Regions from separate parts of the Halobacillus litoralis genome, predicted to be linked through region 2. Evidence: riboswitches for the same ligand, from Rfam matches in the RefSeq annotation. Region 2 holds a riboswitch; the other holds the start of a gene.
What was found. Region 2 has a riboswitch for lysine ahead of dapA (4-hydroxy-tetrahydrodipicolinate synthase). Riboswitches for the same ligand answer to the same signal wherever they lie in the genome.
Positions count from the first base shown of each region.

Region 1: linked by a shared signal. The riboswitch ahead of LC065_RS09725 (Na+/H+ antiporter NhaC family protein) and the one ahead of dapA (4-hydroxy-tetrahydrodipicolinate synthase) in region 2 are both predicted to bind lysine.

Region 1 is NZ_CP129016.1:1,925,473-1,937,663, forward strand. Features, by position in the region: gene sufC (Fe-S cluster assembly ATPase SufC) at 1-404, shown strand, start outside; gene sufD (Fe-S cluster assembly protein SufD) at 424-1,731, shown strand; gene LC065_RS09690 (cysteine desulfurase) at 1,731-2,951, shown strand; gene sufU (Fe-S cluster assembly sulfur transfer protein SufU) at 2,941-3,384, shown strand; gene sufB (Fe-S cluster assembly protein SufB) at 3,415-4,812, shown strand; gene LC065_RS09705 (sulfite exporter TauE/SafE family protein) at 5,583-6,395, shown strand; gene LC065_RS09710 (bifunctional metallophosphatase/5'-nucleotidase) at 6,407-7,792, shown strand; gene LC065_RS20495 (hypothetical protein) at 7,851-8,159, shown strand; gene LC065_RS09715 (HD-GYP domain-containing protein) at 8,160-8,936, shown strand; gene yunB (sporulation protein YunB) at 8,987-9,757, shown strand; lysine riboswitch at 9,812-9,995, shown strand; partial or broken gene LC065_RS09725 (Na+/H+ antiporter NhaC family protein) at 10,133-11,690, shown strand; partial or broken gene LC065_RS09730 (sodium-dependent transporter) at 12,119-12,191, shown strand, end outside.
Region 2 is NZ_CP129016.1:1,004,391-1,016,581, reverse strand. Features, by position in the region: gene LC065_RS05385 (sensor histidine kinase) at 1-1,130, shown strand, start outside; gene LC065_RS05380 (response regulator transcription factor) at 1,133-1,741, shown strand; gene LC065_RS05375 (methyl-accepting chemotaxis protein) at 1,918-2,397, opposite strand; gene LC065_RS05370 (MFS transporter) at 2,583-3,842, opposite strand; lysine riboswitch at 4,631-4,809, shown strand; gene dapA (4-hydroxy-tetrahydrodipicolinate synthase) at 4,932-5,828, shown strand; gene clpP (ATP-dependent Clp endopeptidase proteolytic subunit ClpP) at 5,856-6,437, opposite strand; gene LC065_RS05355 (sigma factor-like helix-turn-helix DNA-binding protein) at 6,453-7,109, opposite strand; gene LC065_RS05350 (hypothetical protein) at 7,272-7,457, shown strand; gene LC065_RS05345 (branched-chain amino acid aminotransferase) at 7,492-8,553, opposite strand; partial or broken gene LC065_RS05340 (bacitracin ABC transporter permease) at 8,702-8,923, shown strand; gene LC065_RS05335 (NUDIX hydrolase) at 8,985-9,605, shown strand; gene LC065_RS05330 (hypothetical protein) at 9,685-10,296, opposite strand; gene LC065_RS05325 (hypothetical protein) at 10,265-10,510, opposite strand; gene LC065_RS05320 (histidine phosphatase family protein) at 10,737-11,285, opposite strand; gene LC065_RS05315 (DASH family cryptochrome) at 11,403-12,191, shown strand, end outside.

The DNA of each region.
Region 1 (12,191 bases), 920 kb from region 2:
TGGATGCGAAGATGGACACACTTGATATGGATAAAAATATGGCTCAGCGTTACCTAAACGAAGGTTTCTCCGGCGGTGAGAAGAAACGTAATGAAATCCTACAGTTAATGATGATTCAACCAGCAATTGCCATCTTGGATGAAATTGATTCAGGACTTGATATTGATGCACTGAAAGTAGTTGCAAAAGGAATTAACGAAATGCGTAACGATGCTTTCGGTTGCTTAATCATCACTCACTACCAGCGTCTATTGAACTACATTACTCCTGATAAAGTACACGTTATGATGCAAGGACGTGTTGTCAAATCTGGTGGACCAGAACTTTCCCAGCGTCTAGAAGCGGAAGGTTATGATTGGATTAAACAGGAACTTGGCATCGAAGACGAAACCGTTAACGCGTAATTAAGATAGGAGGGTAACCATGACAGTAGAAGTCTCACTACCATATGACAAAGAGTACATCTCACAATTCTCCCAAGGGCAGAATGAGCCTGAATGGATGAAGAACCTTCGTCTTAGCGCCCTGGAGAAATCGGAATCTCTACAACTTCCGAAACCAGATAAAACGAATATCTCCAAATGGAACTTCACAGAGTTCGAACATCACGTAACGGGTGATCGTATTGAATCCCTTGATGAACTTCCAGTTGAAATCAAAGATTTTTTAGATGAAGAGAAAGAACAGCAAAACCTGGTCATCCAGCGTAACCATACTGTGGCTTACGGAACCATTGATCAAAAATTGAAAGACCAAGGTGTCATTTTCACAGATATCGGCACAGCACTTAGAGAGCATAGTGAATTGGTAGAGAAGTATTACATGAACGATGCCGTTCACATGGATGAGCACCGTTTGACTGCTCTTCACGCAGCTCTTATGAACGGAGGAATTTTCCTTTACGTTCCAAAGAATGTGCAAATAGAAGATCCTATTCAGGCGATTTTCTGGCAGGAAAATCCAAAGGCTTCCTTGATCAACCACATTTTAGTCGTGGCCGAAGAGAATAGTTCCGTGACATATGTAGAGAACCATATTTCTCACAATAAAGAAGAGAAGACTTCCGCGAACATTGTGACAGAGGTTATCGCTAAAGATGGAGCAAAAGTATCCTTCGGTGCGGTCGACAACTTTGAAGCAGGCACGACAGTTTATGCCAATCGCCGTGGAGTTGCTTATCGTGATTCTGTTATTGAATGGGCGCTTGGACAAATGAACGAAGGCGACACCGTTTCTGAGAACATCACACACTTGATTGGTGACAACTCACACTCCAATGCGAAAACAGTTGCTATTGGACGTGGAAAACAGAAACAAAACTTTACAGCTAACATCACGCACTTCGGAAAAGGCTCTGACGGTTACATTCTTCAACACGGGGTGATGAAGGATAAAGCGTCTGCTATTTTCAACGGAATCGGTAAGATTGAACATGGGGCAAGCAAGTCTAATGCCGAACAGGAATCACGTGTTCTTATGCTGAGCAGTGACGCACGTGGTGATGCGAACCCAATCCTTCTCATTGATGAAGATGATGTAACAGCGGGACACGCCGCTTCGGTTGGACGTGTTGACCCGATTCAATTGTATTACTTGATGAGCCGTGGAATTTCCAAGTTCGAAGCCGAGCGATTGATTATCCATGGTTTCCTAGCACCAGTAGTAAACCAATTACCTGTAGAAGCTGTGAAACGCCAGTTGCAGCAGGTAATTGAAAGGAAAGTATATTAATGGATGTAAAAGCGGTACGCGACGAATTTCCTATTCTGCATCAAGAAGTTAATGGACATCCGCTCGTGTATTTGGATTCATCAGCGACTTCTCAGAAACCGATAAAGGTGATTGAAAAGCTTGATGAATACTATCGTGGTTACAACTCCAATGTCCATCGAGGTGTACACACGCTTGGTACAAAAGCGACAGACGAGTACGAAGGGGCACGGGAGAAAGTGAGACGCTTTATTAATGCGTCCAGTACCCAAGAAGTCATCTTTACACGTGGGACAACAACCGCCATCAATACCGTAGCAGCAAGCTATGGCCGCGCGAACTTGAGTGAAGGTGATGAGGTTGTCATCACCCCTATGGAACACCACAGCAATATTATTCCATGGCAGCAGATTGTTAAAGAAACGGGTGCTACTTTGAAATATATCCCGTTGCAACCTGATGGCACGATTCATTTAGAAGATGTTCAGAAGACAGTAACATCGAAAACGAAAATTGTTGCCGTTATGCATGTATCGAATGTTCTTGGAACGATCAATCCGGTGAAAGAGATTGCGCAAATTGCTCATAACCAAGGAGCTGTGATGCTTGTTGATGGAGCTCAAAGTGCTCCTCACATGAAGATTGATGTACAAGACTTGGATGCTGATTTTTATGCGTTTTCAGGTCATAAGATGTGCGGTCCAACTGGAATCGGAGTTCTATATGGCAAGAAAGCGCTCCTTGAAAAAATGGAACCTGTCGAGTTTGGTGGAGAAATGATTGATTTCGTTAACCTTTATGATTCGACATGGAAAGAGCTTCCGTGGAAGTTTGAAGGCGGTACGCCCATCATAGCTGGAGCTGTCGGCCTCGGTGCAGCCATTGATTTCCTTACTGATATCGGTTTGGATGAAATTAAAGAGCATGAAGAGAAGCTTGCTTCTTACGCCATGCAGGAAATGAATAAAGTCGATGGCATGACCATATATGGTCCAGAGCATCGGGCGGGACTTGTCACTTTCAATCTTTCAGATGTCCACCCTCACGATCTTGCGACGGTCTTGGACGCTGAGGGAATTGCTGTACGTGCAGGACATCATTGCGCGCAGCCATTGATGCGTTGGTTGGAAGTTTCAGCGACGGCAAGAGCAAGTTTTTACTTGTATAATACCAAAGAAGATATTGATCGACTTGTTGCAGGATTAAAAACAACAAAGGAGTATTTTGGCGATGTCTTTTAATAACCTGGATACACTTTATCGTCAAGTCATCATGGATCATTATAAAAATCCGCGCAACCGTGGCTCCATCGAAGGAAACCCTATGACTGTAGACATGAACAACCCTACATGCGGGGATCGCATTCAACTGCAATTGCTGGTTGACGATGGTATGGTAAAGGATGCTAAATTCGATGGTGAGGGCTGTTCTATCAGTCTATCCTCAGCCTCCATGATGACACAGGCAATCAAAGGAAAGCCAGTTGACGAAGCACTGAAAATGTCTGAGCTCTTTTCTGACCTGATGCAGGGGAAAGATATTGACGAAGGCGATATAGACCTTGGAGATATTGAAGCCCTGCAGGGAGTTTCCAAGTTCCCTGCTCGTATTAAATGTGCGACGCTCGCTTGGAAAGCAATGGAAAAGGGTGTAGATGTAGAGAAGGAAGACTAAGCTTTTCTATACCAAAAGGAGGTATATAACATGGCCAAAAAAGCGCCAGAAGTGGGAGAGTATCAATACGGTTTCCACGAAAAAGATGTTTCGATTTTCCGTACGCAAAAAGGTTTGACGAAAGAAGTCGTTGAACAAATCTCCAACTATAAAGAAGAACCGAAATGGATGCTCGACTTCCGGTTGAAGTCTTTGGAGCAATTCTATAAAATGCCGATGCCTCAGTGGGGCGGCGATCTTTCTGAACTTAATTTTGATGACATCACTTATTATGTGAAGCCATCTGAACGTTCAGAGCGTTCATGGGATGAAGTCCCTGAAGAAATTAAAAACACATTCGACCGTCTGGGAATTCCGGAAGCCGAGCAGAAGTACCTTGCTGGTGTATCCGCTCAGTATGAATCCGAGGTCGTTTATCACAACATGGAAAAAGACCTTGAAGATTTGGGTGTTATTTTTAAGGACACGGACTCTGCGCTTAAAGAGAACGAAGACCTTTTCAAAGAGTACTTTGGTAAAGTCATTCCACCATCTGATAACAAATTCGCAGCGCTGAACTCTGCGGTATGGTCCGGAGGTTCCTTCATTTATGTACCGAAGGACACGAAAGTAGAAACGCCTTTGCAAGCGTACTTCCGTATCAACTCTGAGAATATGGGTCAATTTGAGCGTACGTTGATCATTGCTGATGAAGGGTCTTCTGTTCACTACGTGGAAGGCTGTACAGCACCAACGTATTCTTCAAGCTCTCTGCATAGTGCCGTTGTAGAAATCTTCGTTAAAGATAACGCTTATTGCCGTTATACAACGATCCAAAACTGGGCGAACAACGTGTATAACCTTGTAACGAAACGTGCGGTTGCAGAGTCAAACGCTACGATGGAATGGGTCGACGGAAACCTTGGTTCCAAGTTGACGATGAAGTATCCTGCCGTGCTTCTTAAAGGCGAAGGAGCGCGTGGTATGACACTGTCCATCGCTCTAGCTGGTAAAGGACAGCACCAGGATGCCGGTGCTAAAATGCACCACTTGGCACCGAATACTTCTTCTACGATCGTTTCTAAATCCATCTCTAAACATGGTGGTAAAGTAACGTATCGCGGAATTGTTCAATTCGGTCGTAAAGCTGAAGGCGCTCGTTCCAACGTTGAGTGCGATACGCTCATCATGGATAACGAGTCTACATCCGATACGATTCCTTACAATGAAATCATGAACGAGAACATCTCTCTTGAGCACGAAGCGAAAGTTTCTAAAGTGTCCGAAGAGCAGTTGTTCTACTTGATGAGCCGTGGTCTTTCTGAAGAAGAAGCTACAGAAATGATCGTTATGGGCTTCATCGAGCCATTCACAAAAGAGCTCCCAATGGAGTATGCCGTAGAAATGAACCGCCTAATCAAATTCGAGATGGAAGGTTCTATCGGTTAATATTAGAAAAAAAGCCGTGCAGATATCATCTGCACGGCTTTTTTCATCGTGGACTGGTGATTTTATGCTTATTAGTAGTTATTAAAGTATATGGCAGGATCTTGATTTCGAGATGTTTTTCTGGGTTCGTTGCTTTGTTAAGCGGCAGGGATGGTCGGGAAGCTACTCGCTTTCCTGTGGGGATGGCGGAGAGCCTCCTCGAGCTAAAGCTCTGCGGGGTCTCTCCAGCCAATCCATTCCCACGGGAGTCTCGCAGCTTCCCGACCACCCCTTTCGATGTATGCGTGAAACGAACCCCTTTGCTAAGTGGGGTGTCTTCCACTTTCCCGCTGTTATAGCATAAAGCCTTCTATATCAAGCTTTCAGCATCCAAATACACATAAGGTAGAAGGTTTAACGCTCATACTTTCATCAAGTTGGAAAACTTCTTATTCCAAAAGTGGTTTCGAGCCAATTATATGGTCAAAAAGCGGAGGGGAATGGCGAGACTCCTGCGGGAAAAAAGTGCTTGGTGAGACCCCGCAGGACGAAGTCCGAGGAGGCTCACCCGCTCCCGCGGAAAGCGAGCTATTCCCCGCAGCCCCTTTCCACTCAACAAAAGTCTCGAAACTGAGTCTTCCACCATAGCGAGCTTATGTAGTATTAGCAGCAGAATTCAAAAAAACCTATTTTTTATGGGACTGCTTTATACTCCAGTGGAGGCAAGATGTTTTATGAATACAAAACATGATACTATAATATTATCTATTAAGAGTTAAGGAAGATTCGATATGTATTTGATTATGTTTGTGATCGGTTTAATTACCGCCCTGGTCGGAAGTGTGGCAGGCCTTGGAGGAGGCGTTATTTTAGTTCCTGTTCTCCTGTTTTTAGGTGATCATTATGCTTCCTTCAATTGGGTGACCCCCCAGACGATCGTTGGAATTTCTTTAGTAGTGATGATTTTTACGGGGATGTCTTCGGCCATCTCATATATGAAGCACCACCGTGTGGATACGGGAATTGGGCTAGTTTTTTTGTGTGGAAGCATTCCGGGAGGCATTTTCGGCTCCTGGCTGAATCAATTTTTTGAAACTGATGGTTTCTCCCTTTTCTTTGGAATTGTTATGATTGCAGTTTCTTTATTGTTTTTCATTCCGAGAAGACAAGCAGGCCAATCGTTATTTAAAACAGGTATGTCTAGAGAAAAAACAGTGGACGGGAAAGTGTATAAATACCGGATGCCTTTTTGGGTTGGGTTTCTCTTATCGTTTTGCGTAGGGATGTTATCTGGTTTATTAGGCATAGGTGGAGGATCTTTAATGGTGCCAGCAATGATTTTACTATTGAACATCCCCCCTCATATTGCGACAGCGACTTCTATGTTCATGATTTTTTTTGCAAGCATAACAAGCTCTGCGACACATGTCCTTTTAGGGCATGTGGACTGGAGTCATACACTGTGGTTTATTCCGGGAGCTTACTTGGGGGGGACGCTTGGCGCATGGGTCAATCGACGACTTGATGGACAGGTAGTGGAAAGATTCCTGAGAGTACTGCTCGTATTGATTGGCATACGTTTAATTTGGCAAGGTTTAGGGTGAGGAGACTGAAGATGAAGGAAAAATTATACTTTTATTATACAAGCGATCTGCACAGTCACTTTGAAAATTGGCCACAAATCGTCGGGTATTTTAATGAACAGAAAAAGAAACATGAGAAAAAAGGCGAAGAGTACTGGCTTTTTGATAATGGAGATCATGTCGATCGTTTCCATCCGATTGCGGAAGGGTTGATGGGAAAAGGCAATGTTGAGCTATTGAACGACGCTGGATATGATGTGGCAACGATCGGTAATAATGAAGGCATTACTTTAGCGAGTGAAGATCTTCATTCCTTATACGATCATGCGACTTTCCGTGTCGTTTGTGCCAACTTGGATTGTAAGAGTTCCTCATCACCTGCTTGGTTAAAGCCTTATCACGTTCTTGAATCCAAATATGGGACGAAAATCGGTGTATTAGGCTTGACTGCACCATTTCAAGCGTTTTACCAGCAGTTGGGATGGGACGTGCTTCCTCCATTTGACATTCTGGATGGGATGATCGAAGAATTGAGGAATCAAACCGATATCATTATCTTATTATCACACCTTGGTATTAATGAAGATGAAGAAATTGCCAGGCGTTATTCAGACATTGATATAATCATCGGAGGACATACACACCACCTCTTCAAGAATGGTGAATATATTGATGGTGCTTTGTTGACAGCCGCAGGAAAACACGGGACGCATCTTGGTGAAGTTGTGGTTGAATGGAACATCGACACCCGTCATTTGGAGAAAAAAGAGGCCTATGCTATACCAACAGAACAACTGAAAAAAGATGATGAAGTAACTAAAAAAGTCAAGGAGATACGTTCTAAGGCTGTTCACGAATTAGGTACTCCCGTGTCTTATCTCAAAGAACCTCTGCACATTGCTTGGTTCCAAGACACCCCGCTTATGAACCGCTTAACAGAACAATTACGCTTATGGACATCGGCGGATATAGCGATGTTGAATGCAGGTGTGCTTCTCGACCATTTATCCGCTGGAGAGATCACTTATGAAGATATTCATCGCATATGTCCACACCCCATGAATCCCTGTCTTGTGGAGTTGAAAGGGGATGAGCTACTGGAAGTGATACGAGCGGCTCATACGAAAGAACTTACGGAAATAAGGCTGAAAGGTTTTGGATTCAGGGGCGAAGTAATCGGTAAGATGGTTTTTGCAGGTATTGACATAGAATTGGGCATAGATGATGATGGAGGTGAACATGTAAAGCGTGTCACGTTTGATGGTGAACCGATTGATTATGATCGGACCTATCAGTTTGCTACAGCTGACACATTTACGTTTGGCCGATTTTTTCCTGAAATCGCCTATGCCAAGTCAAAGAAATATTTTATGCCGGAACTATTGCGTGATTTATTATCAGAAGCACTTAAATCATAACATGGAGAGCTACCTCTTTAGGTAGCTCTCTTACATAACGGATCGTTAGGAGTTTATTATGAGAGTCGTGGCTGCAAATTCTCTAGTACCAGGGGCTGTTTTAGCTAAAACCATTTACAATGAAAGTGGGCGAGTGCTTCTTCAACAAGGTGTCGCTTTTACACCGCGGATTATTGACCGGTTAAAAGGCTTTGATATTACTTACGTGTATATTGAAGATGGACGAACATCGGATATCATTGCTGACTCTCCTCTTTCTGAAAAGACACGGATGAAGGCGATCCATTCTATTAAGCAGTCCTTTTCCACCATTCATCAATCTGTGTTATCTGATCATCGCTATGTTTTAGAGGAAACAGGCCAGTAAATGCGAGGGATTGTGCGTTCTTTAATTAAAGAATTACGGAATCACGGAGAAGTCATGTCCTTGTTGTCCGATGTTTTCACACATGATGATTACATCTTCACCCACTCACTGAACGTTACTATGTACGCTCTTGCTCTTGGGAAAGAGTTGAACCTGAGTGGTCCGAAGATGGAGGCTCTCGGCCTCGGGGCGATTCTTCATGATGTAGGGAAAATGAACGTACCGAGAGAGATTCTCTTAAAACCAGGAAGATTGACGGAAGATGAATTCAAGTGTATTCAAACTCACACAGAAGCAGGCTTTGAAATTCTTCGCCAGTCATCAAACATTCCCCTGTTAGCTGCTCATTGCGCTTATCAGCATCACGAGAGGCTGGATGGATCAGGGTATCCACGTGGTATCAAGAGTGAGGACATTCATCTATTTGGAAAAATCCTTGCTATTGCAGATGTATTTGATGCTGTAACAAGTAATCGTGTTTATCGGGAAGCCATGCTCCCTCATGAAGGCTTGGAAATTTTATATTCCGGTTCTGGCTGTTTATTTGATCAACGCATGGTAGAAGCTTTCAGACGTTGTATCGCTGTTTATCCGAACGGATTATCTGTGCAACTCGATGATGGGCGTGAAGCGATTGTAGTTAAACAGAACCCAAGTGTATGTGATCGCCCCATAGTAAGGGAAATAAACAAAGATGGGACGAGAGGGCGAGACATCGACTTGTCCAAAGAATTGAATATTATGATTTCCAATTGTCATCTGACATCAGTAAGTTGATGCTTAAACCCTTCTTTTCTTTCATATAGATAGATGAGGAGGGTTGTTCTATGCCAAAAAAGAGTGCGACTACTGGTTCCACGATCGGAAAAAGGATTGTGCTTAGTCTGCTGTTTTTCGCCCTTTTCACAGCGTTAAGCCTTTGGTTCATTAACCGAGGTGTGACTCCGGCGCTTGTTGAAATTGCTGAAACAAAAGCTCAACAGCTGGCTAGGGATGCCATAAATGAAGCCGTCAGTAAAACGATCGCAGAAGATTTACAATTCAATGATCTTGTGAATATGGAGAAGGATAACCAAGGAAACATCGTTTATATGGGGTGGAACTCTGTCGTAGTAAACCGGGCACTTCGTGATACGACCATACGTGTTCAAAACTTTTTAAAAAGGATGGAGCTTGGCGAGCTACCTATGGAGGATACGTCTTTAGAGCCGAATATTGATCCCGATCGCACACAGGAAGAATTAGGAGAACAGCCGGCAACCTTAATTGAACTTCCTATCGGGGTAGCGACGAACAACAGTTTACTTGCGAACCTTGGGCCAAAAGTTCCTGTTCAACTAAGAGTGATTGGAGACGTTCAATCGGAAGTCGATATCAAGATGACGGAGTATGGGATTAATGCAGCTCTGTTTGAATTGACCATTCATTTTGAAGTGAACGTGCGGATTGTTATTCCGTTTTCTACAGAAACGACTGTCGTAACGAATAACATTCCAATTGATCAAGCCACAATACTTGGTAAAGTACCTAATTTCTATGGTGGCATGGGTGGAGAAGGGGATCCATCATTTTCTTATCCAATGGACCCCTTGCAATAAATGCTTGGAATTGTTAAACTTACTGAGAATTGAATATGCGTGACCTTATCAGATCGGTGAGGTAGAGGTGCAAACACCATCAGTAATCAATTGGAGCGAGACAAGCGACGATGATTGATGGAAGGGGATGTTTGCCGAAGTGTTTTATAGTTCGTCAAGCTATAAGACGCTGGTGTATATCTGAACAAGAGATACACTGTCATGCATGCTTTTGGGTGCATGGGGCGCTACTGATCGAAATGGAGGATAATCAAATTGCCACTTACAAAGGCGATGGTAGGTTATTTTCTATCATTGTCTTTTTTTATTCCTCATTTTTTCATCCGCAGTAGCCTTCCATTCCCGTTACATCAAGATTTACGGAGGGGAAAAATCATGGAAGGAACCATCTATTCTTTAATTCCAGCAGTATTAATGTTAATCCTTGTTCTGCTGACAAGGAAAGTCATCCTGTCCTTAGGAATCGGGATCATCGTAGGAGCATTCCTGCTCACTCAAATGGATATTGGCGGAGGATTGACGTTAATTTGGTCAATTTTCGCAAGCATCTTCGTCAGTGAAGGCGCACTGAATATGGGCAACATTTATTTGTTATCATTTCTATTTCTACTAGGAATTACCACTGCCTTCATGACTGCCTCAGGAGGAAGTCGGGCCTTTGGTCGTTGGGCTGTTGAACGTATTCGCACGAGAAAAGGAGCAACACTTGTACCGGCTCTTCTTGGAATCATTATTTTTATTGATGATTACTTCAATGCACTAGCCGTTGGACAAGTGGCGCGCCCTGTAACCGATCGATACAAAGTATCACGGGCGAAATTGGCGTATTACATCGATTCCACATCGGCTCCGATTACTGTTATTTCACCGATTTCCAGCTGGGGAGCTTATATTATTGGAACAATAGGAAGTATCCTTGCTGCTAATGAAATCACACAGTACCAAGCTTTCGAAGCATTTGTGTTAATGATTCCAGCAAACTTATATGTATTTGCAGCATTGTTACTCGTATTCCTAACGATTTATTTAAGGTTGGACCTTGGTCCGATGAAAGTTCATGAAAAACGAGCTATTGAAACAGGTGAATTGAACAATCCTGAAAAGGGAGATGTTCCTGGTGATTTAAATGATGAGTTCAAAGAGCATAATCACGGCAAGATCTCTCATCTGATTTGGCCCATTGTAGCGCTCGTTGTCGGAACTGTGTTAACAATGATCATCACAGGAATGCGTAACACGGAAGGCAATGTTGACCTTCTCTCCATCTTTGCCAACACAAATGTTAATATATCGTTGTTCACAGGCGGAGTCGTTTCTGTAGTTGTTGCGCTTGTTCTGTATATCGGTCAGCCAAAACCTAAATCAGGAATTTCTCTTGTCTTTGGTCAAGGGATGAAAGCTATGTTACCAGCGATCTATATCTTGGTTTTTGCCTGGATGATCGGAGATCTTATCGGCCAGCTACAAACTGGTGAATATTTAGCCCAGCAATTTACTCAAGCAGATATCAATCTTGCCTATCTGCCTTTGATTATTTTCCTGTTGTCAGGCTTTATGGCTTTATCTACAGGTACTTCTTGGGGGAACCTTTGGAATTATGCTTCCCATTGCAGGGGAAATTGCAGCAGTATCTGATCCTACACTGATTCTGCCGGCACTGTCAGCCGTACTCGCTGGGTCTGTATTTGGTGACCATTGTTCACCGATATCAGATACCACGATTCTTTCCTCGACTGGGGCAGGGTCGAACCACATCGATCACGTACTCACACAGCTTCCTTATGCTTTTATCGCGGCAGGAGCTGCTTCGATCGGTTATGTCATCTTAGGCCTATCTGGTGGAGTTTGGCTGCCACTGTTGCTGACGTTGATTATTGTCACAGTTGTAGCATTTATTATTCACAAGTTTAATCATAGTCAACCAACGGAGTAAAATAAGAAGGAATAGTTTTTCCGGAGAGTATGGAACGTCCAACGTCCATACTCTTTTTTTGTTTCCATTCTCCCAAAAATAATTTTGAAATTCTGTCCCGGAATTATAGCTACATGTCTTTTACGTAAAAGGGTATTGTAAATAGATGTGAATCATTCCCTGACTCCCCAAGCACCTCCACTAAATTCTCAATTTGAGACTTACACCATCCGTCCATATAGATCAAATGGTTAAATGTTGAAAATATAAAACCATATTATGGTAGTTATATTTATTCATGTCTTTTATCTCACCTTCCAATTTTTAAAAATTTTAAAATTATTTTGACAAGCTATGCATTGCTAGTTATAATTTAAAGCAGAATAATCAGAAAAATAAAAATTTAAAAACATCTTTTCTAGGATGTTTAACTCAGGGAGGTCTTTCGCATGGAAAATCGTGCACAATGGGGAACACGAGCCGGTTTCATACTGGCGGCCGTTGGCTCAGCTATTGGTTTGG
Region 2 (12,191 bases):
TGCAGAACTGGTATCAAATTATTCCGAAAAATACAGGACTCAGCATTTACGTCTGGATCATTTTTTGTTTGTTGCCCTTTTTCTTCATTTTCCGTTCTTCATCCATATACGAAATGCTGTTCGGCATTCTAATGACGCTGATCTTCTTCCTCGCGTACCGGTTGTCGTTCATATCCAACAGCCGATTCGTCTATTTATGGGTCAGTGTGGAGATGGTCATCAGTATCGTCATGACGGCTCTGTTCGGATACATTTATTTCGCTCTTTTCATCGCTTATTTTATTGGTAACATCAAACACCTTGGCGGCTTTTTAGCTCTATATATCGTCCATTTGACGACGACGTTAATTGCAATTACGACGACATTCATTTATCAAATTGATTCTCTTTTTCCGAACCTCCCTTTCATCATCGTTACCGTGATCGGGGTCATTCTCCTTCCATTTACTGTCCGCTACCGGAACCAACAACAAAAACTCGAAGGGGAATTGGAAGATGCGAATGAACGAATTTCACAGCTGATGGTCATTGAAGAGCGTGAAAGGATTGCGCGTGACCTCCATGATACGCTTGGACAAAAGCTTTCAATGATCGGTTTGAAAAGTGATCTCGCCCGCAAGTTAATGACGGTTCAACCGGAAAAGGCCAGTAAAGAAGTGGAGGATATCCGTAACACAGCCCGGACGGCTTTGAAGGAAGTCAGGGAGATGGTATCGAATATGAAAGGGACGAAGCTTGAAGATGAAATTGTCCGCGTCCAGCAGATTATCGAAGCGGCAGAAATGAACTTTCAATTCGAAGGAGACCCGCACGTCACCAATACTCCCCTGCTTGTTGAAAATGTGCTCAGCATGTGCTTAAAAGAAGCGGCAACGAATATTGTGAAACACAGTGAAGCAACCACCTGCTGTGTGACGATCGAACAATTCCCGACTGAAATTCTCATCGGTGTTGAAGATGATGGGAAAGGCCTCCCCACCTCATTGGATCCTTTTCGCGGAAATGGATTACAAGGCATGCGTGAGCGCCTCGAATTTGTGAACGGAAAGCTTGAAATCGAATCAAAAAATGGAACGACACTACGATTCCACGTTCCGAACGTCATTAAAAACAAAGAAAAGGAGGAATGAGCATGATTCGGATTGTCATTGCCGAAGATCAGCGCATGCTGCTAGGCGCACTGGGTGCTCTTCTCGATTTAGAGGACGGCATGGAAGTTGTGGGCCAGGCTCAAAATGGTGAAGAAGCTTGTGAACTTGTAAAAAAATTAAAACCCGATGTTTGCATCATGGATATTGAGATGCCTGTGAAGGATGGACTGGATGCCGCTGAAGAATTATATGAAGAGCCTTGCAAAGTGATCATTTTGACAACCTTCGCCCGGCCCGGATATTTCGACCGCGCCCGGCGTGCGGGTGTCAGTGGTTATTTGTTGAAAGACAGCCCGAGTGAAGAACTCGCCACCGCCATTCGGAAAATCACCAACGGGCAGCGTATCTTTGACCCAGAACTCGTCGACCTGGCATTCACACAGCAAAACCCCTTAACAGAACGTGAGCGCGAGGTCATCCAACTGATGGCTGACGGAAAAAACACCAAAGACATTTCCCAAGAACTGTTCATCACTCCAGGGACCGTTCGTAACTATATTTCTGTCATTTTAGAAAAATTAGAGGTCAGCAACCGCATCGAAGCCATTTCTAGATTTAAAGAAAAAGGCTGGTACAAAAAATCCCGCTAACCCTCCTCAGAAATTCGAACTAGAATGAGGTGCGTTGAGAACCACTCGTTTTCCAGAGGCGAGTGGTTCCCCAGAACCCATTCACACTTACGACATATAAAACTCTTCATCCAGATCATTTAACCCTAAAGTCACGTGAAAAAACCTCGCCCATTACATGAGCGAGGTTTCTGTACTTACAGCTTAAATCGGCGGACTTGTTCATTTAATTGTTCAGCAAGGTTATTTAAGTCTTCAGCTGTTCTGTAAACTTCCTCCATAGAACTGTTCGACTGTTGAGCAGAGGCAGCATCCTGTTCAACACCTGCAGCAGACTCTTCTGTGATCGAAGCAATTTCTTCAATGGAGTGGTTCATCTGCAGGCTGTTTTCTGCAATCTCTTTCAAGTGCGTAGAGATGCTCAGGATTTTGGCGACCATTTCTGAAACGGAACCCTTAATTCCCTCAAACATTGCGCCCGTCTCTTTCATCTGCATGGAACCTTGATCCACTTCTTGATTCCCCGCTTCAAGAGAGCTGACAACACTCCCGGTTTCTTTTTGAATGCCTTCCACTATTTCTGTAATATCACCTACGGAATTTGTGACTTGTTCGGCGAGCTTCCTTACTTCATCTGCAACGACAGCAAAACCTTTGCCATGCTCACCGGCGTATATTTTGTGGCAAAAAAATTGAAGCTGCTTAAAATGACCGTCAACATTATAACCACCGAAAAAGATACTGAAATCCTTTTTTTAAGACTTTTCATGAGAATGCTCCTCTTCCGTATTTTTCCTTTATTTTTTATTGGAAGTAGTATGCGTTCCCTAAAGCCCACATTAGTATGTCCTAGGGTTTTTTCTTATTCAATCTCTCTCAGTTCTTTAAACCTAAAGAAAATAAACACAGAATACATAGTTACTAAAATCGCACCGACCGCCATAATATGATGGATGGATACTCCAAAAGCTAAAACTCCAGATGTTAAGGCATAGCTGACGGGAATCAGTCCCATCGAAGCTAGCGAAATGAGTCCCATCACACGCCCAAGCATCTTCTCTTCAATCAAGCTCTGAATTGCGGCAATGAATGGGATATTAGAACCTGATAAGGCGAATCCGAAGATCCCAAGGCATAGAATACTCATCCAAAGTTCTGTTGTGAAGCTGAGTCCTGTAAACGCCATCCCACCAATGACCAGTGCCAGAATACCAATCTTCCCTCGATTCTTTTTCACGTTCAACACACCCACCACAATTGAACCAAGCAGCATCCCCACAGCCAAACCTGCTTCAAGAAAACTGAAATCCATGGCCGTCCCCTCTAAAATAGTCTTCACAAATAACGGAAGCCCCATTGTCAAAGGTCCGACTAAGAAGAGATTCATAAAGATCGTCGTCAACACGACCAGCGAAATGACACGGGAGTTTTTTACATAAAGCAATCCTTCCTTAAAATCATCCCAAAACTTTTTTTGTTCGTCTGACTCTTCTTTCACTTTTGGTACACGCATACAGAAAATTAAACCACTCGCCACAACGAGCATAATTGCAGTTGTGGCAAACACAATTTCATAGTTTCCAAACGCAATGATGACCCCGGCAAGCATAGGAGCGAGTATGAACGATGTCTGGTTGGTCATCTGGATAATCGAATTGCCTCTCGTAAGATTATCTTTATGAATAATCGAAGGAATGACGGCACTTTCCGCCGCCCAGAAAAAGGCATCCAGAATACCGAAGAAAAAGGCGAACGTCACAAATGTCCATAACGTAATCCCACCAAACATAAACCAAACGACAAGACCGATAAGGAGCAGTCCCCGGATAAAATCAGACAAAAACATGATTTTCGCTTTATCAAAGCGGTCAGCAACCGTTCCACTGATAATCATAAAAAGTACCCTCGGGATACTGACGGCGATATAAAGAATTCCAAGAGAAGCCTCTAAGCCTAAGACATTAACGACGTACCAGCTTTGTGAGAAAAGGAAAAAGGAAATGCCAAAGCTTGATAAGAGTGCCGCTCCCCAAAGCAGCAAAAAGTTTCGATTCTTGAATATGGATGGGATCTCTTTCGGTTCTGTTTCTGACTGTTGCAACGCTATTTCATTGACTGCCATTCGAATCACACCTTCGTTTGTTATTGGTTGATTCTATTGTATAAAAGGTTGATGCTATCCACGATGTTCCCGGGAATGAATCTTCATCCGCCTCAGGTCTGATTTCTACAACTCTTCCAAAAAAAGCTCCCTTCACTTGAAGACTCAGTTTCCAGATAACCGGGGCTCGTTACCTAGGTTGAGCGTCAGGGGTGGTTGGGAAGCCACTCGCTTTCCTGCGGGGGAGTGTCAAGCTTCCTCGGGCTACCGCCCTGCGGGATCTTGCCTATCTCCTTTCTCCCACGGGAGTCTCGCAGCTTCCCAACCACCCCATTCCATGCAAGGAAGAAACGAACCCCTACACCACCGAGAGGAAGTGTCCCCCACCCTTCCTCCTAATCAGGCATAAAACCCCCTGTATCAAACTTTTACGTTCTGAATACCCACATCCACTTTCCACAATCATACAAGCTGAGTCTTCCATAAGTGGTTTCGAGACACCGATATAGCAAGGGGACGGTGGGGAATGGCGAGACTCCTGTGGGAAAAAAGTGCATGGTGAGACCCCACAGGACGCAGTCCGAGGAGGCTCACCGCGCTCCCGCGGAAAGCGAGCTATTCCCCGTAGCCCCCTCCGCTCAACAAAAGTCTCGAAAACTGAGCCTTCCACAAACCTGCCAGATAGCTTAAGATAAGAATCTCAGAGATTTTGTCGAATCGTTTGTTCCCTTGTCTTTCCACTTGTAAGTTTGATACTTTTTTGATAATCTTTAACTAACTAAATATTTTCTTATTTCAAATGATTTTGAAGTAAGGATAGAGGTGCAATGACATAAGTACACTTGTCGGAGGAGAATGAGCTCCTGAGATGAAAGTGGAAAGGGGAAATTGCCGAAGCGAAAGGGATCTCATATCCCTGATGCTGGTTCTGCTGCTGAACAAGTACAGGACTGTCATATAGGAAACTATATGGAGGGCTATCTTACGCAGGAACGGTTAAAAGTTTCTACGGCAGCAGCGACGCCCTCGTTGTTGCCGTTTTTATTTTGACTGCCGTAGCCCTCACAACCTCGAACGTATTCAAAATTCTAAACAAAGGTGTGTGAGGTTATGAATTTCGGCCAAGTATTAACAGCGATGGTGACCCCTTTTGACAGTGAAGAAAACATTGATTTGGATGCAACACGAGCGCTAGTCAACCACTTGATTGAGAACGGTTCGGATGGCCTTGTCATTGCAGGCACGACCGGTGAATCACCGACATTGACCACAGAAGAGAAAGTAGAACTCTTCAAGTTCGTTGTCGAAGAAGTGGACGGAAGAGTTCCTGTTATCGCAGGTACCGGATCCAACAACACGAGAGCGTCTATCCGGTTGACTGAAAAAGCGGAGGAAGTCGGCGTCGACGCCGTCATGCTCGTGTCCCCTTATTACAATAAACCAACTCAAGAAGGCCTTTACCAGCACTTCTCTACGATTGCCAAATCTACATCGCTTCCCGTGATGCTTTACAACATTCCAGGCAGAAGCGTCATCAATATGGAGCCAGCTACAGTCATTCGCTTATCTCAAATCAAAAATATCGTTTCCATCAAGGAAGCAAGCGGCGATCTTGATGCGGCGACGGAAATCATCCGTGAAACGTCCGATGATTTTTCTGTATATAGTGGTGAGGACTCCAATACACTTCCATTCGTATCGATCGGAGGTACAGGAATTGTCTCCGTATCCTCCCATGTGATCGGAAATGAAATGCAGCAGATGATCCAGAGTTTCCGGGAAGGCGATTTTGCGTATGCCGCCCGCCTTCACCAGAAGCTTGTTCCTGTTATGCATGCCATCTTCTCTGCACCAAGCCCGTCCCCTGTGAAAGCGGCTCTGAATGCTAAAGGTGTGGAGGTCGGTGGAGTCCGTCTTCCCCTTCTGCCGCTTTCAGAAGAAGAAGAAAAGCAGGTGCTCGGCGAACTTGAAAAAGTACAACCGAAAGAAGCGGTCAAAGCTTCATAAGAAAAACCGCCCGGCATGGGCGGTTTTTCATTTTTTGTGAACAATCTCATCGATGATTCCGTATTCCTTTGCTTCTTCCGCACTCATAAAATAATCACGATCGGTATCTTCTGCCACCTTTTCTACCGGCTGTCCGGTCCGTTCGGCGATGATTTCATTGATGTGCTGCCTCAGTTTGATGATTCGTTTCGCTGAAATCTCTATGTCAGCCGCCTGACCGCGAGCTCCTCCAAGCGGCTGGTGAATCATGATTTCACTATTCGGTAATGCATACCGCTTCCCTTTTGTCCCTGCCAACAAAAGCATGGCTCCAAAAGAAGCGGCCATTCCCGTACAGATCGTTCTAACTTCAGGCTGGATATACTGCATCGTATCCAGAATGGAAAACCCTGCCGTCGTCGACCCTCCTGGACTGTTGATATACAAGGAGATGTCTTTTTCCGGATCATCCGCTGCAAGGTATAAAAGTTGGGCAACAATACTGTTGGCCATGTGATCATTGATTTCTTCACTTACCATAACGATCCGGTCTTTCAAAAGCCTGGAGTAGATATCGTAAGACCTCTCCCCTCTGCTTGTCTGTTCAATGACATAAGGAATCGTATTCATCGGATTTTCCTCCTTTTATGCTGCTAAGGAGAGATCGTTTAAAGGTGAATCTGGGAGCTGATTTCTGGAAGCCGGTTTGAGGAGGACAGGAATTTTCTCAATCAATACCGTTGGATCCTGTATAGTTAGCGTTCTGATCAATGTTTGGTAAAGAAGATCGTCCTCTGAGCGGGTACGCATGATATGAAGCCTATCCACTTCTGCACACCTGTGCAGATTGTCCCGCGAACGCTTCAATAACGCCTTGACTCCTGTTTCCTTCATATGAAGCAGTTCTGCAACCTCTGCAATTTTATAATGAAAAGCTTCCTTCAAAATAAATGCAAACATCTGCTTCACCGTCAATTTTTCTATAAGAAATTGAATTAATGTTTCATCGACACCCTCTTCATTTTTTACAAAGTCATCAGCCGCTCTCTCCATCAAAGGGGTCTTTTTCTCCATGCGTTTTTGATCCATCCACACATGGTAGGCAATCTTTTTGAGAAGAGCCGGTCTGATCTCACCAGCATCATAGTGCTCAAACGCCCTTGCCACCGACTCCTGGGCAAGGTCTCTTCCGTCCCATCCATCGCGCGTTAAGAAAAGGCAATAACGTAAAAGTTTATCATAGTCCTTCTCTATCCCCTTAAGACCAGTCCTGCCCTCGGAATTCCTTCTATTCAGTTCCACTTTTCACACTCCTTTCGACCTCTCACAGCTATAACGGAAAACTCCACGAAAAAGATATGGGTATTTCTATTTTTATTCTCTGCTGATTGTCTAAACCCCTTCGGTTTCAAAAAGATTAAGGAGTATGATATTCGGTTAGAAGATAGAAAAAGGAGGAATACCATGTCCAAGCGACAGAAAAAGAAGAAAGACATCGCCCGGTTTCTTTTTCTTCTCGTCGTCATCATGCTAAGTCCTTTTCTCCACTCAACATTCAGTTGGTTTGTGAGCCTTGCAATTGTTTTCATTCTATACTTTGTCCTGATGTCCCTGATAAATTTCTTGAATCAAAAAACAAATGAGCATTAAAAAGCCTCAGGCACCAACACCTGAGGCTTTCCTTCTATACTTCCACTGTCCAACCATAGCGATCTTCTTTTCTTCCCCGTTGAATCCCCGTAATCGTATCATAAAGCTCTTGAGATAAAGCACCGATTTCATGGTCGTTGATGACCATCTTCTTGCCGAGCCAGTTTAATTCACCAACAGGCGAAATGACGGCGGCGGTACCGGTTCCGAAGGCCTCCTCGAGCTTCCCGTCTTCATAGGCCTGGTACAGTTCATCAATCGAAATCCGGCGCTCGGTTACAGGAACCTCCCATTTACGTAGAAGCTCAAGGATTGATGTACGTGTAATCCCCTGCAGAATGCTTCCACTCAAGGCTGGAGTCACGATTTCTCCATCGATTTTGAAAAAGATATTCATGCTTCCGACTTCTTCGATGTAGCGTTTTTCTACGCCATCGAGCCATAGGACATCGTTGTTTCCTTCTTCTACGGCTTTCGCTTGAGCCTGATATCCGGAAGAGTAGTTGCCGGCGGTTTTCGCCATGCCTGTTCCACCTTTGACAGCACGAGTAAATTTGTCTTCTACGTTTATCGTTACCGGTTTGATGCCGCCTGAAAAATAGGGCCCGACTGGTGATAAGATAATCATCAGTTTATATGATTTGGACGGAGCCACCGCAAGGCTCGGTTCTGTCGCAATAATAAATGGTCGTATGTACAGCGACGTTCCTTCAAAAGAAGGCACCCAGTCTTTTTCAAGTTGGACCAATTCTTTCAAGTAACCGAGCACTTCTTGTTCATCGACCGGCGGTATGCTCAATCGGTCACTCGACAAGTTTAGTCGCTCGAAGTTTTTTTCGGGACGGAAAAGAAGTACGCGTCCATCATCCGTGCGGTATGCTTTCAATCCTTCAAAAACGGTTTGTCCATAATGAAAAATCATCGCAGCCGGATCGAGCGTCAGCGGTTCATAAGGAACGATCCGCGGTTCGTGCCATCCTTTATCCTCTTCATAATCCATCACAAACATATGATCCGTGAAAGTGCGTCCAAAAGGAATCTTTTCACTTTCTGGTTTGGCTTTTTTATGGGTTGCTTCGACGATGTTCACTGACATTTTCATGACTCCTTTTCTATGGTGGTCTTTGAATATTAGTATCCATTGTACGCTCATCCTCACCTTTTTTAAAGAGGATTTGACGGAATGGTCAAAATATTTTTACTACACCACCGCTTTTTCGTAATAAAATGCGTGAACACCTATACTTTTGCGCGGTATTCAAGGAAAGCAGTTGTTCAACTTCGGAATTCCGTTACTGATTGGACTCCTGCACAGCTACTTTGCCGTAAAGTCCGGCTGATTCTTTTTCGGGACCGAGTTATGGACGCCGATGCTGATCGTCATGGGGCTTTACACAGCTTTCTATTCGATTTTCGGAATGCTGTCTGTTCTTTATTACAAAAAAATCATTAAAGAGGCGCTCTGATGAGTGCCTCTTTTCTATTCAGGCAAATGTTCTGGTATAGTAAAAAGACGAGGTGAAAACTATGGACGCAAAAACCATTTTTGAGACAGTGAAAAAACATGACCCCTCTGTTCTCGGTCACGAACAGTTCCGTAAGTTCGCTGTCCTTTTACCAATTATTAAAAAAAACAATGAGCTTCATGTCGTTTTCGAAGTGCGTTCTCATCAACTCAGAAGACAACCGGGTGAGATTTGTTTCCCAGGTGGAAAAATTGACCCTGAGGACCCTTCCGCAAAACAAGCCGCCATTCGGGAGACGGAAGAAGAATTAGGCGTCAAACCAGGGCAGTTCACAGAAGTCCATCCACTCGACTACCTGATTTCTCCCTTCGGCATGATCGTCTACACGTTTGCAGGATATTTGGATGTAGCCGAAGAAGAACTCGTCCGTAACCCCGATGAGGTCCGCGAAGTGTTTACAGTGCCGCTATCCTTTTTCATGGAAAATGGACCTCGCATCCACTACGTCCACTTTGAAGCTCAGCCGGAAGCGAATTTCCCCTTTGATTTAATTCCAGGGGGGGAAGAATACAACTGGCGGACGCGTCAGCTTGAGGAATACTTCTATATTTATGGAGATAAAGTAATCTGGGGGATGACAGCAAGGATCGTTTCCCATTTTGTGGATATCCTGAAAAAATAAAAACGGATGACTCCTTATCTTTTCTAAAAGAAAGGCAGGCATTTTAAAAAAGCTCTGCGTTCAGACGCAGAGCTTTTCTTTATTTCAAATCCTCATAATTCTCTTTAATAAAACCGATCATCATTCCGAGAGTCTGTCCTTTGAAGTTGTCAGGTACTGATTCCCCTGTAGGATTCGCATAATATAACGCATTTTTCTCCTCATTATATGCAAAGCCTAGAGCGGTGAGGGCGACTTCCAATCCACGAGGGTTCTCCTCCAGTCCTGTCTGTTTTTTGAAATAGTCCGTCGGGTAAATCCACACATCTACATCATCTGCTCCCGTATGGACGACGAACAAATCGTGATCATAGCGGGAGATCCACTGATCTTTTGAAAAAAGCGAGACGCCCGTTCCTTCAAGTCCGGATATGCCCGCTAAATTAATTCCAAAAATGGCATTGATCATCTTCCTCATATCATCGCCGGACATTTTCCCATCAAAGGACTCCCAGTATAACTCCATTACTTCTACCTTTGGCATCTTAGTGATAGCTTCATCACTGACTTCTTCCCCAAGGGCTTGTCTTATCCGTTGGATTACGTCGTCAGAATAGGTGCTCGTCTGTTTCCCAACACCAAGTTCAGAAACCGCTTCAAGGTCAATGCCGTACACACCGTCAACGATGGCGCGGATTTCTTTCGGCTTCACTTTTTTTGTTGTTACGATCTAAGTATAAATCCATGGTCTCCACTTTGCTCAACGAATGAATGTCTTCTAAGGCATCTGAAAAAGGAAGCGGTCCTTTTTCCTCTTTACGTAATTGCTTATAAAGCTCCTCTGTCAGCTCTTTTGAATACTTCAATCCTTCTGCTTGTTTCAGTTCATTCTTCCAACTCTTCGCTTCGGTTTCTCCTGGTCCCAACAGTACAAGCCCCTAAAATGAAAAGAGACAATACTGTCATAATGATCATCGATCCCTTCTTCTTTTTCCTAAACCACTTGAACATTGTGTACCCTCCATGACTGTTTTGCTGCGGGTTCTCAATGTAGACGCTGGATGGTGACAGGATTCTATGAAGGCTTCGTCTACCGTTGCACATATCTATGTTTACTATAACTGTTCTTGTCGAATAAAGGAAAGCAATAACTTATTCCTTTACAAACTCTTCAAGTTCATCAAGGGTAAAGTGACCGGCAACAGAAAATCCTTCCCTTTTTCCATAAGGTTTCACGACTATGGCCCCCATACTAGGCATGGGGCCAAACGCAACACCTTTCGGAAAGCTATGGGCGATGATGAACCGGTTTGCTCCTTTGGGTGGCCGCTGTTCGAGAAAACCAGAAAGACGTGTCAGAATGGCAGACTGCACGTAGGGTAATAGGGGTGTATTCAGCTTATAAACGTTGTACCAGAAAGGATTGATGCGAGTATTTTCAGCTCCGAATGCAAGCATGGCGGATTCTTTCGCGCGACAAAAAGGACTTGCAATCACAGGGGTTGCGACAGGGATGTTCAGCCTGCGGATCGCGTTTCCAAATCGTTCTGCCTGATTTTGTCCTTTTGTTGAAAGATTCCGTTGTGTGGAACAATCTTCGAATGAGAAATCGGGCTGGTCCGTTCCGACATTCGCTTCTCCATGACGGACATACAGCGTGTAGCCACCTTGTTGCAACTTTTCCACTAAGAGAGTATCCATGCAGTCATCTCCTTTATAGATAGCCTATTCTAAAACGCTTCAACAGGTGTGACGGCCGATTGAAAGTTTATTGCTCCATCACGGAGAGGGTACACTAGGCTAAAAGGAGGCGATCAAATGGATTCTTGTGTTATCGTCTGGTTCCGGAATGACTTACGCGTGCACGACCACCGCCCGCTGTTACACGCTTCATCCCATGGGCTTCCAGTCCTCGGTGTTTACGTATTTGATCCAGGACAATATCAAAACCTCTCCTACGGATTTCCGAAGACGGGCAAACATCGTACTCAATTCATTCGGGAAAGTGTCGCAGATTTGCGACAGAACCTAAAGCAATTAGGTGTACCCCTTCTCGTAAGACATGGCTCACCTGAAGAAGTATTTACTTCGATATCGGAGAGCTTTACTATACAAGAGATCTTCCTCCATGAAGAAATCGGCAGTGAAGAACGCTCCATCGAGCGAAAGGTCCGTGAACGACTTCCGCACACCACCTTCACCATTGACCGCGGCCATAACCTGTATCCACCAGAAGACCTCCCATTCAACATCAGCGAACTTCCAGACACCTTTTCGCAGTTCCGCAAGGTGTTGGGAAAAAATGGTTTACCAGGTCTCACAGAAATATCCATACCATCATCAATCAGAGGCTCACACTTGCCGATGAATGTTCCTGAAGGGGACATCCCTACTTTGCAGGAGCTTGGTTTGGAGGAGTTGGATCGGCCGCCGCGTTATCCAGGGGGTTCGTCTAAAGCTAAGGACCGTCTGCTTCATTATATTTTCAAAGCAGACCGGCTGAAGGTGTACAAGGAGACGAGGAACGGGATGCTGAAGGAAGATGACTCCTCTAAATTCTCTCCCTACCTTGCGAACGGGTGCCTGTCCCCTAAGGTCGTCCTTGAC